One region of the Streptomyces sp. NPDC107471 genome, then DNA from elsewhere that is predicted to be linked to it. Evidence: riboswitches for the same ligand, from Rfam matches in the RefSeq annotation. Region 1 holds a riboswitch; the other holds the start of a gene.
The links. A riboswitch is a leader RNA that binds a small molecule or an ion and turns the genes downstream of it on or off. The one in region 1 is predicted to bind glycine.
Positions count from the first base shown of each region.

Region 2: it holds a riboswitch for glycine, as region 1 does, so the genes downstream of both, gcvP (aminomethyl-transferring glycine dehydrogenase) here and gcvT (glycine cleavage system aminomethyltransferase GcvT) in region 1, are expected to answer to the same signal.

Region 1 is NZ_JBVJPC010000018.1:48,293-55,677, forward strand. Features, by position in the region: gene ACZ66S_RS38745 (enhanced serine sensitivity protein SseB C-terminal domain-containing protein) at 1-785, opposite strand, end outside; gene ACZ66S_RS38750 (enhanced serine sensitivity protein SseB) at 940-1,737, opposite strand; gene ACZ66S_RS38755 (AAA family ATPase) at 1,831-2,499, opposite strand; glycine riboswitch at 2,682-2,778, shown strand; glycine riboswitch at 2,779-2,882, shown strand; gene gcvT (glycine cleavage system aminomethyltransferase GcvT) at 2,935-4,053, shown strand; gene gcvH (glycine cleavage system protein GcvH) at 4,151-4,528, shown strand; gene glyA (serine hydroxymethyltransferase) at 4,543-5,808, shown strand; gene ACZ66S_RS38775 (L-serine ammonia-lyase) at 5,865-7,232, shown strand.
Region 2 is NZ_JBVJPC010000006.1:9,693-17,077, forward strand. Features, by position in the region: gene ACZ66S_RS21155 (DNA polymerase IV) at 1-540, shown strand, start outside; gene ACZ66S_RS21160 (PRC-barrel domain-containing protein) at 666-1,043, opposite strand; glycine riboswitch at 1,177-1,272, shown strand; gene gcvP (aminomethyl-transferring glycine dehydrogenase) at 1,448-4,333, shown strand; gene ACZ66S_RS21170 (TOBE domain-containing protein) at 4,381-4,800, opposite strand; gene ACZ66S_RS21175 (APC family permease) at 4,848-6,800, opposite strand.

The DNA of each region.
Region 1 (7,385 bases):
ACCGGCGGGTAGCCGTACCCCGAGGCCGGTGCCTGGGCGGGCGATCCGTGGGCCTCGCGGTCGTAGAACGGACGGGCACCGGCGCGCATCCACAGCGCCACCGGGTCGTACTCGTCGGACATCGCCACGGTCGACACCGGCAGCCCCTCCGGGACCGCGCCGATGGACTGCTGCATCATCGCGCGCACCGAGTCCACGGCCGAGGGGCTGGTGTCGTACACGTCCAGACCGATGGCGAGGTACGGCGCCCCGAGGGCGGGCTGCACCCAGGCGCGGCGCAACGAGCGGACCGCCGGGGTGCGGTGGGCGTTCTGCACGAGCAGGGCGTAGAACTGGGGGACCTCGATGCCGGGTTCGGACAGCCGGAGCGGGCCCGCGGGCTGGCGCTCCAGACCGGTCGCGATGCGGCGCAGGTCGAGCCAGGGGATGCCGACCCCGCCGCCCGGGGCGTGCGGGTTGAGCCAGAGGCCGTAGTGGTCGGGGTACAGGGTGCGGGCCACGTCGATGCCGTCGACCACTTCGTACGACCGGTTCCAGCCACTGGCGCTCAGCTCCTGCGCCGAGGTCACACAGGGGGCGTAGCCGTAGCCGTCGACCTCCATGTTCGCGTACTGGGCGTCCGGGGAGCCGGCCTGGCCGTGCCACAGGAGCATCCAGATCTGGCCGTTGTTCGGGGTCGCGAGGGCGCGCAGCAGTGCCTCGTATGCGTCGTAGCGCCCGGGGGTCACCTGGCGCAGCATGTGCTCGACCGTGCCGGTCGCGGTGCCCGTGCCGCTGGCGCTCACCTGGACCGCCCCTTCCCTGTTCGTTGCCCCGGATATGGACACAGCTTAAGCGCCCAGGAACGCGGGTCCTGGTGTCGGATCGCGGCTGCGGGTCGTGGGGGTTGCTCACGCCCACGCGGCGGAGCCGCACATCGACACAGCCCCGCGCCCCGCACTACGTCCCCTGCGTGTAAAAGGGCCGCACCTGTCCGCGCATCCAGTGGCCCACCGGGTCGTCCGCCACGTCCAGCAGGACCAGGTTGACCGGCCACCGCACCGGAGCCCGCCCGAGGGCCCGGCCGAGGGCGTCCATCGGCAGGGTGCGCAGGTCGCCCTCCCACTGGGAGAGTTCCACGCCCACGAACATGACCGGGTCGGCGGTCTCGATGGCGGCCAGGCAGCGGCGGGCCGTCCGGACCACTCCCGTGGCCGCGAACTCGGCGGACGCGGCCGCCAGGAAGTCGACCGGGTCGTCCTGCCAGTCCGGCTCGTAGAGCTTGACCCGGCCGCCGGTGTTGGGCCCGTCCAGCGGGGTGCGGCCCACCCGGCAGAGGTCGGCGACGGCGGCGGGCGGCAGGGGCACGCCGACCACGCCGTCGGGGTTCACCGCGATGCCCACGTGCGGGGGCAGACCGCGGGCGAACTCGACCGCCGGGGCGATGGTGTACGACAGATGGCTGCCGACGACCTGGCGGAACTGCTCCTCGGAGCTGAACACCGGGACGAAGGCCTGGCCCTCGATCTCCAGGGTGGGCAGGTCGAGCGGGCCGCTGTGCGGGCCGCCGCCGTTGGGCAGGGGGATCCAGACGAAGCTGCGACCCAGCACCTCGATGATCCGGCCGCCCGCCGAGGGCATGCCGAGGGAGGCCGAGAGCACCTCCTCCAGCTCGTTGCCGGGCCATCCGCCGTGCGGATGGGGGTGCGGGTGCGCCTGCCCTGGGAAGTCCGCGGGAAGATCCGCCGGGAAGTCCATCTGTCTGACCGCCTGCTGTGAACCGCTGTTGATGTGGCTGAAAGGCTAGCGGGTGCGGCGCGCGGGCGGTTCGGCCCGGGAGACCCGCGGGTCTCAGCCGGTGAACCCGATCCGCCGCAGCACGTCCGCCGCGTCCCGGTCGATCAGCACCGCCGAGCCGCAGCCCGGGGGCAGGTCGCCGCGCTCCACGGAGCGGATCAGCCGGGCGGCGGCCCCCCGGTGCCGCCGGAAGGCGTACCGCGAGACCCCCCGGCCGCGCTCGCGCTGGCCCTCCAGCGCGGTGTCCGCCGTGACGTCGAGCAGCAGCAGGTGCAGGGTGCCGCCGCGGCGCCGGGCCTCGCGGGCCAGCCAGCGCCGCACCCAGGCCTGCGTCCCGCAGTCGTGCACGACGACCCCCTCGCCGGAGCGCAGGGCGCGGCGCAGTCCGGCGTAGTGCGCGAGCCGGACCAGGGGGCGGTAGACGGCGTACGGCAGTGCGCGGGCCAGCCGGCCGTCCCAACGGTCGCGGGTGTCCTGGGAGTCGATCCTGGCCCCCCTGACCGCGCGCCTCATCAGGGTGGACTTGCCGCTGCCGGGCAGGCCGGTGATGACGACGAGGTCCCCCGGGCCGAAGAGCAGGGCGTGCGGACTGTGGCCCGCGCGTTCGCGCAGGTCACGGACGACCGGACGGGTGCCGCGGGCCTCGACGGCCGGGGCGGCGGGCTGCTCGGGCAGCGCGAGCCCCGAGGTCGTCGCGTACGCCCTGGTCCTGTTCACCGTCATCGTCCTCCTCCGGGGTCGGGGTTCCCCTCCCCTCCGAGCGTAAAGAGAAGGTAATGGACGATCTCTCGCGTTTCTGTACGCGTACCGCCACAGGCCGGTTACAAAGGGGAGCCGTGGAACCGGCCCTGCCGTCGGCGTCCGATGCGTGCAATGATGTCCGCGCCAACTGCATACCGGCCGCTTGAATCCGCGCGGGAGAGTCCCGGGTACATGTACCCGGGCGCCGAAGGAGCAAGTCCCTCCCTTGAATCTCTCAGGCCCCGTTACCGCGCGGGCGAGGCACATCTGAAAAGCGGGCCGCCCACTCGAAGGCGGCCCCACCCAAGGTGCAAGCCATGTCGTTCATGGCGAACCTCTCAGGTTCCGATGACAGATGGGGAGGAATCACCTCGCCCGTCACACCCATGTCCTGGGATCCTTGGAGACGACCGTCCGATGAGCAGTTCTGAACTCCGTCTCACCGCGCTCGATGCCCTGCATCGCTCCCTCGGTGCCACGATGACCGACTTCGCCGGCTGGGACATGCCCCTGCGGTACGGCTCCGAGCGCGACGAGCACACCGCGGTGCGCACGAGTGCCGGGCTCTTCGACCTCTCCCACATGGGCGAGATCACCGTGACCGGACCGCAGGCCGCCGCGCTGCTGAACTTCGCCCTGGTCGGCAACATCGCCTCGGTCGGTGTCGGCCGGGCCCGCTACACCATGATCTGCCAGGCCGACGGCGGCATCCTGGACGACCTGATCGTGTACCGGCTCGGCGAGAGCGAGTACATGGTGGTCGCCAACGCCTCCAACGCCCAGGTCGTGCTGGACGCGCTGACCGAGCGCGCGGCCGGCTTCGACGCCGAGGTGCGCGACGACCGGGACGCCTACGCCCTGATCGCCGTCCAGGGACCGGAGTCCCCCGGGATCCTCGCGTCCCTCACCGACGCCGACCTCGACGGCCTGAAGTACTACGCCGGTCTGCCGGGCACGGTCGCCGGGGTGCCGGCGCTGATCGCGCGCACCGGGTACACCGGCGAGGACGGCTTCGAGCTGTTCGTGAAGCCGGAGCACGCGGTCGAGCTGTGGCAGGCCTTGACCAAGGCGGGCGAGGGCGTCGGGCTGGTCCCCTGCGGACTGTCCTGCCGGGACACGCTGCGCCTGGAGGCGGGCATGCCGCTGTACGGGCACGAGCTCTCGCGGGAGCTGACCCCCTTCGACGCCGGGCTCGGGCGCGTGGTGAAGTTCGAGAAGGAGGGCGACTTCGTGGGCCGTGAGGCGCTGCGCGAGGCCGCGGAGAAGGCGGACCACGAGCCGCCGCGCGTCCTCGTCGGGCTGATCGCCGAGGGGCGTCGCGTCCCGCGGGCCGGGTACGCGGTCGTCGCGGACGGCCAGGTGATCGGCGAGGTCACCTCCGGCGCCCCCTCGCCCACGCTGGGCAGGCCGATCGCGATGGCGTACGTCGACGCCGCGCACGCGACGCCCGGCACGGCCGGTGTCGGTGTGGACATCCGGGGCAGCCACGAGCCGTACGAGGTCGTGGCTCTGCCGTTCTACAAGCGCCAGAAGTAGCCGCACAGGTGATGCTGAGCACGGAGTCGTCGCTCACGCACGCCTTCCGCAGTCCCCCATTCACCAGCACTTCCCCGCGTACAGGAGAATTCAGGCCATGAGCAACCCCCAGCAGCTTCGCTACAGCAAGGAGCACGAGTGGCTGTCGGGCGCCGAGGACGGCGTCTCGACGGTCGGCATCACGGAGCACGCGGCCAACGCGCTCGGCGATGTCGTCTTCGTCCAGCTCCCCGAGGTCGGTGACACCGTGACCGCGGGCGAGACCTGCGGCGAGCTGGAGTCGACCAAGTCGGTCTCCGACCTGTACTCCCCCGTCTCCGGTGAGGTCACCGAGGTCAACGAGGACGTCGTCAGCGACCCGGCACTGGTGAACTCCGCCCCCTTCGAGGGCGGCTGGCTGTTCAAGGTACGCGTCACGGAGGAGCCGGCCGACCTGCTCTCCGCCGACGAGTACACCGCCTTTTCCGCCGGCTGAGGAGTCCGCACCTGATGTCCGCACTGAACACGCCCCTGCACGAGCTCGACCCGGAGATCGCCGCCGCGGTCGACGCCGAGCTGGACCGGCAGCAGTCCACGCTCGAGATGATCGCCTCGGAGAACTTCGCTCCGCTCGCGGTCATGGAGGCGCAGGGCTCGGTCCTCACCAACAAGTACGCCGAGGGCTACCCGGGCCGCCGCTACTACGGCGGCTGTGAGCACGTCGACGTGGCCGAGCAGATCGCGATCGACCGGCTCAAGGACCTGTTCGGCGCCGAGTACGCCAACGTGCAGCCCCACTCCGGTGCCTCCGCGAACCAGGCCGCCCTGTTCGCGCTGGCCCAGCCCGGCGACACCATCCTCGGCCTGGACCTGGCGCACGGGGGTCACCTGACCCACGGGATGCGGCTGAACTTCTCCGGCAAGCAGTTCGACGTCGTCGCCTACCACGTGGACCCGGCGACCGGTCTGGTCGACATGGCCGAGCTGGAGAAGCTCGCCAAGGAGCACCGGCCGAAGGTGATCATCGCGGGCTGGTCCGCCTACCCGCGGCAGCTCGACTTCGCGGAGTTCCGCCGGATCGCCGACGAGGTCGAGGCGTACCTGTGGGTCGACATGGCCCACTTCGCCGGCCTGGTGGCGGCGGGGCTGCACCCCAACCCCGTCGAGCACGCGGACGTGGTCACCTCCACCACCCACAAGACGCTGGGCGGCCCGCGCGGCGGGATCATCCTCGCCAGGCAGGAGTTCGCGAAGAAGCTGAACTCCTCCGTCTTCCCGGGCTTCCAGGGCGGTCCCCTGGAGCACGTGATCGCGGCGAAGGCGGTGTCCTTCAAGGTCGCCGCCTCGGAGGAGTTCAAGGAGCGCCAGCGGCGTACGGTGGACGGTGCGCGCATCCTCGCCGAGCGCCTGACGGCCGAAGACGCCCGGGAGGCCGGGGTCAACGTGCTCTCCGGCGGCACCGACGTGCACCTCATCCTCGTCGACCTGCGCGAGTCCGAGCTGGACGGCAAGCAGGCCGAGGACCGCCTCCACGAGGTCGGCATCACGGTCAACCGCAACGCCGTCCCGAACGACCCGCGCCCGCCGATGGTCACGTCGGGGCTGCGGATCGGTACGCCCGCCCTGGCCACCCGCGGCTTCACGGCCGAGGACTTCGCCGAGGTCGCGGACGTGATCGCCGAGACGCTGAAGCCGTCATACGACGTCGAGACCCTCAAGGCCCGGGTCGCGGCGCTGGCGGACAAGCACCCGCTGTACCCCGGCCTGAGCAAGTAGTTCCACGGTGGGGGCACCCGACGACGTGTGCCCCCACCCTTTTTGAAGGAGTTCCCGTGGCCATCTCGGTCTTCGACCTGTTCTCGATCGGCATCGGCCCGTCGAGCTCCCACACGGTCGGCCCGATGCGCGCGGCCCGCATGTTCGCCCGCCGCCTGCGCAACGAGGACCTGCTGCCGGCCGTCGCCTCGGTCCGCTGCGAGCTGTACGGCTCCCTCGGCGCGACCGGCCACGGTCACGGCACCCCGAAGGCGGTGCTGCTGGGCCTGGAGGGGGCGTCTCCCCGTACGGTCGACGTGGCGGGGGCGGACGACCGGGTGGCGGAGATCCGGTCCGCGGGGCTGCTGAAGCTGCTCGGCGAGCACGAGATCGCCTTCTCCTTCGACGACGACCTCGTCCTGCACCGGCGCAAGGCGCTCCCGTACCACGCCAACGGCATGACGGTGTGGGCGTACGACGCCTCGGGCGCGGAACTGCTGTCCAAGACGTACTACTCGGTCGGCGGCGGCTTCGTCGTGGACGAGGACGCGGTCGGCGAGGACCGCATCAAGCTCGACGACACGGTGCTGAAGTACCCCTTCCGCACGGGTGACGAGCTGCTGCGGCTGACCGAGGAGACCGGCCTGTCGATCTCCTCCCTGATGCTGGAGAACGAGCGCGCCTGGCGCACCGAGGACGAGATCCGGGCCGGTCTTCTGGAGATCTGGCGCGTGATGCAGGCCTGTGTGTCCCGGGGCATGTCCCAGGAGGGCATCCTGCCCGGCGGTCTGCGGGTGCGTCGGCGGGCCGCCATGACGGCCCGTCAACTGCGGGCGGAGGGCGATGCGTTGGCCCACTCCATGGAGTGGATCACGCTGTACGCGATGGCCGTCAACGAGGAGAACGCGGCCGGCGGCCGGGTGGTGACGGCCCCGACGAACGGCGCGGCGGGCATCATCCCCGCGGTCCTGCACTACTACATGAACTTCGTTCCCGGCGCGGACGAGGACGGCGTGGTCCGCTTCCTGCTCGCCGCCGGCGCCATCGGCATGCTCTTCAAGGAGAACGCGTCCATCTCCGGCGCCGAGGTCGGCTGCCAGGGCGAGGTCGGCTCGGCCTGCTCGATGGCCGCGGGCGCCCTCGCCGAGGTCCTCGGCGGCTCCCCCGAACAGGTCGAGAACGCCGCCGAGATCGGCATGGAGCACAACCTCGGCCTCACCTGCGACCCGGTCGGCGGTCTGGTCCAGATCCCCTGCATCGAGCGCAACGGCATGGCCGCGGTGAAGGCGGTCACGGCGGCGAAGATGGCGCTGCGGGGGGACGGTTCGCACAAGGTGTCCCTCGACAAGGTCATCAAGACCATGAAGGACACCGGAGCGGACATGAGCGTGAAGTACAAGGAGACGGCCCGGGGCGGCCTCGCGGTGAACATCATCGAGTGCTGAACGTCGCGGGGCCAGGAGCGCAGCTTTCGTCTCACTCCAGGCATCCGGGACCTGTGCGGCGCGTCCACCGCATAAGTCCGATCGGGGTTCCTCCGGCAGGCAGGTGGGGCATCATCAACTCCCGTTCCTCCACTCTCACTTCAGGGAGCCCCC
Region 2 (7,385 bases), on a different contig from region 1:
CGGTGTGTGCGGAGGCTGCGGCAGGCCGGGCTGTCGGGGCGGACCATCGTGCTGAAGGTGCGGCGGTACGACTTCTCGACGTTGACGCGGTCCGAGACCCTGCGGGGGCCCACGGACGACCCGGCGGTGGTGCGGGAGGCCGCCCTGCGGTTGCTGGAGGGTGTCGACTCGACGGGGGGTGTGCGGTTGCTGGGGGTGGGGGTCTCGGGGCTTGCCGACTTCACCCAGGAGGATCTGTTCGCCCAGGCCGCGGGGGAGGGGGCGGAGCAGGCCGTCGAGGAGGTGGCCGACGACGTCCCGGCCGAGGAGCGGGACGTGGTGGACGAGCGGCGGTGGGTCGCCGGACACGATGTGCGCCACTCCGAGTTCGGGCACGGGTGGGTGCAGGGGAGCGGGCTGGGGAGAGTGACCGTGCGCTTCGAGACACCGGACTCGGAGCCGGGTCGGGTACGGACGTTCCCTGTCGACGACCCGGCACTGGAGGCGGCTGAGCCGTTGCCGCTGGTCGAGGGGGTGGGGGTTCGGGAGCGGCAGTCTTGAGGGGTGGGGTGACCTGCGGAGGGGGTGGCCAGTCGAGACTGAGGGCGTGGACCTGTGGGGCCGAGCGTCCCGCCGGTCCTGGTGAGCAGCCGTGGGTCTCTCCGTGCAGGGTGGTCGGGAGGGCCTCAGGTGCCCGCGTCCTCCGTGCCTGCCAGCTTGCCGAAGTCGTGGTCCGGGAGGGTGGAGGGGGAGGCCACGTCGAGGCCGTAGTGGTGGTAGAGCTGGAGTTCCTGGTCGGGGGAGAGGTGGCGGCCCACGCCGAAGTCGGGGGCCTCTTTGATGAGGGTGCGGTCGAAGGGGACGTGCAGGGTGCCCTCGACCAGTCGGCTCGGCTCCAGGGGGACGAAGGCGTCCCGGGAGAAGAGACCGGTGCGTATGGCGGCCCACTCGGGCACGCCCGTCGCGTCGTCGAGGTAGACCTCGTCGACGGTGCCGATCTTGGTGCCGTTGCGGTCGAACGCCTTGCGGCCGATCAGGTTGCGCGGATCGATGTCGGTCTGCACGTGCCCTCCACTTGGTCGCAACTCATCCGAAGCGGTCGTAAGCACTACAAAAGAGCACATCGGGGTGTGCGGCCACTCGAAGACACTCGAAGACTCGTGCGGCGACCTCGCTGGTAGGCTTGCGAACGGCTGCTGACCCCGTGCGGGAGAGTCCTCCAGACACCATCGGAGGCGCCGAAGGAGCAAATCCTCCCCGGAATCTCTCAGGCTCACGTACCGCACGGACGAGGTCACTCTGGAAAGCAGGGCGGGTGTCGACGGCTTCCGCTCTCACCGACGGTGAAAGCCGGCGGCCTTCGGGCGGCCGGTGAAGCTCTCAGGTCGAGATGACAGAGGGGGAGGCCGTCGGGGTACCCGCGCCGGGGTACCCCTCGAAGGTCGCGTCAGACCAGGAGGCCTCCGCAATGACCGCCCATCGCACCCCGCTCTCCGAGCTCGAACAGGGAATCCCCTTCGAGCAGCGTCACATCGGCCCCGATCACGAGGCTCGGGCCAAGATGCTCGCGCAGGTCGGCTACGGCTCGCTCGACGAGCTCACCGCCGCCGCGGTCCCGGATGTGATCAAGAACGCCGATGCGCTGGACCTGCCCGGTGCGCGCACCGAGGCCGAGGTGCTGGCCGAGCTGCGGTCGCTGGCCGACCGGAACCAGGTGCTCGACTCCATGATCGGGCTCGGGTACTACGGCACCTTCACCCCGCCCGTCATCCTGCGCAACGTCATGGAGAACCCGGCCTGGTACACGGCCTACACGCCGTACCAGCCGGAGATCTCGCAGGGACGGCTCGAGGCCCTCCTCAACTTCCAGACCGTGGTCGCCGACCTGACCGGGCTGCCGACCTCCGGGGCCTCGCTGCTCGACGAGGGGACCGCCGCGGCCGAGGCCATGGCACTGTCCCGGCGGATGGGGAAGAACAAGAAGGGGCTCTTCCTCGTCGACGCCGACGTGCTGCCGCAGACCATCGCCGTGATCGAGACCCGTGCCGAGCCGACCGGCCTGGAGGTCGTGGTCGCCGACCTCAGCGACGGCATCCCGGCCGAGGTCGCCGGGCGTGAGATCAACGGCGTGCTCGTCCAGTACCCCGGCGCCTCCGGTGTCGTACGGGACATCAAGCCGCTCATCAACCAGGCTCACGAGCTCGGCGCGCTCGTGACCGTGGCCGCCGACCTGCTGGCGCTGACCCTGCTGAAGTCGCCGGGCGAGCTCGGGGCGGACATCGCGGTCGGGACGACGCAGCGCTTCGGTGTGCCGATGGGCTTCGGCGGACCGCACGCCGGCTACATGGCCGTACAGGAGAAGTTCGCCAGGAGCCTGCCCGGGCGGCTCGTGGGCGTGTCCGTGGACGCCGACGGCAACAAGGCCTACCGGCTCGCGCTGCAGACGCGTGAGCAGCACATCCGCCGGGAGAAGGCGACCAGCAACATCTGCACCGCGCAGGTGCTGCTCGCGGTCATGGCCGGGATGTACGCGGTCTACCACGGGCCCGACGGGCTGAGGGCGATCGCGCAGCGGACCCACCGGTACGCCAACATCCTCGCCGCGGGGCTCACCGCCGGCGGGGTGGAGGTCGTGCACGGCTCCTACTTCGACACGCTCACCGTGCGCGTGCCCGGGAAGGCCGCCGAGGTCGTCGCCGCGGCGCGGAAGAACGGCGTCAACCTGCACCTCGTCGACGCCGACCAGGTCTCCGTCGCCTGTGACGAGACCACCGCGCGCGCCCAGGTGGCCGCCGTGTGGAGCGCCTTCGGGGTCGAGGGCGACATCGAGGCGCTGGACGCGGCCACCGCGGAGGCGCTGCCGGACGCGCTGCTGCGCGGCGACGACTTCCTCACCCACCCCGTCTTCCACCAGCACCGCTCCGAGACCGCGATGCTGCGCTACCTGCGCCGGCTCGCCGACCGCGACTACGCGCTCGACCGCGGCATGATCCCGCTGGGCTCCTGCACCATGAAGCTCAACGCGACCACGGAGATGGAGCCGGTCACCTGGCCCGAGTTCGGGCAGCTCCACCCCTTCGCGCCCGCCGAGCAGGCGCAGGGCTATCTGACGCTGATCCGGGAGCTGGAGGACCGGCTCGCCGAGGTCACCGGGTACGACAAGGTGTCCCTGCAGCCCAACGCGGGGTCGCAGGGCGAGCTGGCCGGACTGCTCGCGGTGCGCGGGTACCACCGGGCGAACGGCGACGAGCAGCGGACCGTGTGTCTGATCCCGTCCTCCGCGCACGGCACCAACGCCGCGAGCGCCGTGATGGCGGGCATGAAGGTCGTCGTGGTCAAGACCGCCGAGGACGGCGAGATCGACGTCGAGGACCTGCGGGCCAAGATCGAGAAGCACCGCGACGAGCTGGCCGTGCTGATGATCACCTACCCGTCCACGCACGGCGTGTTCGAGGAGCACGTCGCCGACATCTGCGCCCAGGTGCACAAGGCCGGCGGTCAGGTGTACGTCGACGGGGCCAACCTGAACGCGCTGGTGGGGCTGGCCAAGCCGGGGCACTTCGGCGGTGACGTCTCGCACCTGAACCTGCACAAGACCTTCTGCATCCCGCACGGCGGCGGCGGTCCCGGCGTGGGACCGGTGGGCGTACGGGCGCACCTGGCGCCGTACCTGCCCAACCACCCGATGCAGCCCGAGGCCGGTCCGGAGACGGGCGTCGGGCCCATCTCGGCCGCGCCCTGGGGCTCCGCGGGGATCCTGCCGATCTCGTGGGCGTACGTCCGGCTCATGGGCGGTGAGGGGCTCAAGCGGGCCACGCAGGTGGCCGTGCTCTCCGCCAACTACATCGCCAAGCGGCTGGAGCCGCACTACCCCGTGCTCTACACCGGCCCCGGCGGGCTGGTCGCGCACGAGTGCATCATCGACCTGCGGCCGCTGACCAAGGCGACCGGGGTGAGCGTCGACGACGTGGCCAAGCGGCTCATCGACTACGGCTTCCACGCGCCGACCATGTCGTTCCCGGTCGCCGGCACGCTGATGATCGAGCCGACCGAGTCCGAGGACCTGGGCGAGCTGGACCGGTTCTGCGAGGCGATGATCGCCATTCGCGCGGAGATCGAGAAGGTCGGCGCCGGGGAGTGGGACGCGGAGGACAACCCGCTGCGGAACGCCCCGCACACCGCCGGTGCGCTCGGCGGGGAGTGGGAGCACGCGTACACGCGCGAGGAGGCCGTCTTCCCGGGCGGTGTCTCGGTCGCGGACAAGTACTGGCCGCCGGTGCGGCGGATCGACCAGGCCTACGGTGACCGGAACCTGGTGTGTTCCTGCCCGCCGCTGGACGCGTACGAGGACTGACCTGCCGTGAGAAGGGCCCCGCTGCGGCGGGGCCCTTTCCCGTGTCGTCAGGCGGTCGCCAGGGACACCTCGGTCGACTTGATCAGGGCGACGACCGGGGAGCCGACGGCCAGGGCGAGGTCGGTCGCGGAGTCCGCGGTGATCGCGGAGGTGAGTTCGCCCCCTTCGACGGCGATCCGCACGGTGGCCATGGCGGCGCCCGTGGCCACGGCGGTGACCGTGCCCGGGAGCTGGTTGCGGATGGACACGCCCTGGACCGGACCGGTGGCGAGGGACACCTCCGTCGACTTCACCAGAGCGCGGACGGAGGAGCCCTGCACGAGGCCGAGATCGTCCACGGCGTCGAGGGTGATCGCGGCCGTGAGGTCCTGGCCGCCGTCGAGACGGATCCTGACGGTCGCCATGGCCTCGCCCGGGGTGACGGCGGTGACGGTGCCGGGGAGCTGGTTGCGGATGCTCAAGGTCATGGACAGCAACTTAGGACCGGGTGCCGCCCGTGCCCGGCATGCGCGGCTCAGCCGGTGTGGACGCGCGGGCGGCGGGCGCGGTCGGGTTCCGCCTCGCGCAGGACCTCCCGGGTGACGGGGGCGACCTCGCCCTGGCCGAAGAGGAAGAAGCGCAGGAAGTGGTGGAAGGGGCTGCCCTCCGTCCACTCGAAGTAGATGTGCGGGATGCGCCCGGTGACGTCGCGGACGTGCAGGAGGAGAGCGGCCAGGGCGTTCGGGATGGAGGAGGACTCCAAGGTCAGGACGCGGTAGCGGCCGTGCAGGACCTCACCGCGGACGGTCAGGCTCGCCTCGAACTCCGAGGGGTCGAGGACGGTGACCTCGACGAAGACGAAGTCCTCGCCGGGGATGTCGTTGTCGGCGCAGATCTGCTCGATCTTGTCGCGGTACTCGGCCTGGTCGCGCTGGTCGGGTTCGTTGGCGATGAAGCGGATCTTGCGGCTGGCGATGTCCCTGATGAAACGTTCCGCCATGGCGTCCAGCCGCACGCTGGTCACGCGCAGCTCGAAGGCGCGGGCCAGCCGGGACAGCAGGGAGACGAGGATGATGCCGGCGATGAAGCAGGCGCCGATCTTGACGCCGTCCGGGCGCTCGATGACGTTGGCGACGGTGACGTAGAGGAACACCGCCGAGATGACCGCGAAGCCGATGGTCCAGCCCCGCTGGCCGGCCTTGCGGGCGGCGATGGTCACCGCGATCGCCGCCGAGCTGATGAGGACCAGCACGCCGGTGGCGTAGGCGCCGCCCTGGGCGTCGACGTCGGCGTCGAAGATCCAGGTGACCAGGAAGCCGATGAGGGTGAAGACGATGACCATGGGGCGTACCGCGCGGGCCCAGTGCGGGGCCATGCCGTAGCGGGGCAGGTAGCGGGGCATCAGGTTGAGCAGGCCGGCCATCGCGGAGGCGCCGGCGAACCACAGGATGGCGATGGTCGAGATGTCGTAGACCGTGCCGAAGACGCCGCCCAGGTAGTCGTGCGCCAGGTAGGCGAGGGCGCGGCCGTTGGCCTGGCCGCCCGACTCGAACTCCTTCTCCGGGATCAGAAGGGTGGTGATGAAGCTGGTGGCGATCAGGAAGACGCTCATGATCAGGGCGGCCGCGGTGAGCAGCTTCTTGGTGTCGCGGATGCGGCCTGTGGGGCGCTCCTCGGTGTCGTCCGGGTCGCCCTTGACGTGCGGCATCACGGCGACGCCGGTCTCGAAGCCGGACAGGCCGAGCGCGAGCTTGGGGAAGACGAGCAGGGCCACGCCGACCATGGCGAGGACGTTGCCGTGCTCGGCGGTCAGGGCGCTGGACCAGTCGGTGACGACATGGCCCGCGGTGACGACGTGCCACAGGCCGACGACCACGACGACGACGTTGAGGGTGAGGTAGACGCCGACCAGGGCGACCGCGACGCCGACGGCCTCCAGGAAGCCCTTGAGGAAGACCGCGCCGAGCAGGGCGACCAGGACGAGGGTGATCAGCATCTGCCGGCCGTGCAGGACGCCGGTGAGGTGGGGGTTCTCGACCAGGTGGGTGGAGGCGTCGGCGGCGGAGAGGGTGATGGTGATCAGGAAGTCGGTGGCGGCGAAGCCGAGCAGGGTCAGCACGAAGAGCTTGCCCTGCCAGAAGGACAGGAGGCGTTCCAGCATGGCGATGGAGCCCTCGCCGTGGGGGCTCTCCTCGGCCACGCGGCGGTAGACGGGCAGGGCGCCGACCAGGGTGACGAGGACGAGGACGACGGTCGCGACCGGGGAGAGCAAGCCGGCCGCCAGCGCGGCGATGCCCGGCTGGTAGCCCAGGGTCGAGAAGTAGTCGACGCCGGTCAGGCACATCACCCGGTACCAGGGCTGGCCCCGGTGCGGGGCCTCGGGCTCGGCGTGCGGGCCCACGTGGCCGCCGCCCTTGCCCATGTCCGACAGCCCTTCCAGCATCCAGGAGCGCAGACGACTCGGGGGAGGGTGCTCGGTGGTGGCCATCTCGGGGTGCTCCTCGGTGCCGCTCGGTTCGTTCGGGCCGTCTGTCCGACGGCGGGACCAGCGTAAGCAGAGAGTGACGCTCGGGCCTGTGAATGGAGGGTCGAAGGGCGTCAAACTTCCGTTAAGACTCGGGCTGCGGGCGTCGGAGGCAGGAGACGGGCCTGGTTGGAGGGCTGCACGGCCCTGCCGGTGCTGCTCGCGCAGGAGCCCGGGCGGATGGACACGCAGCGTCATGACGGAGTGCGAGGGGAAGCGGTGCGCGTCCTGAGCGGCGACACGCGACGCACCGCTTCGAAGGGCGCGTCGAGCGGTGACGGCGAGGTGCTTCGTAATGTTCGCCGGTGTTGCCGAATGTTTCGCGACTTCGGAGGGTCGTCCGGGCGACAGCGTTGTCGGGTCCCGGCAGTCGGAGGTTACCTCCGGCTGCCCGTGCCGGGAACCGTTCCGTTGCGGATCAACTGCCCCACGGCTGACCGCCCCGCGTCCCTCCATGCCCCGAAGTCCGGTCACCGCGGAGCGTCCGGTGGGGCGCCGGGCCCTGTCGGGGGAGTCGTCGGCGCAATCCGTGAACATTCCCCGTGCACA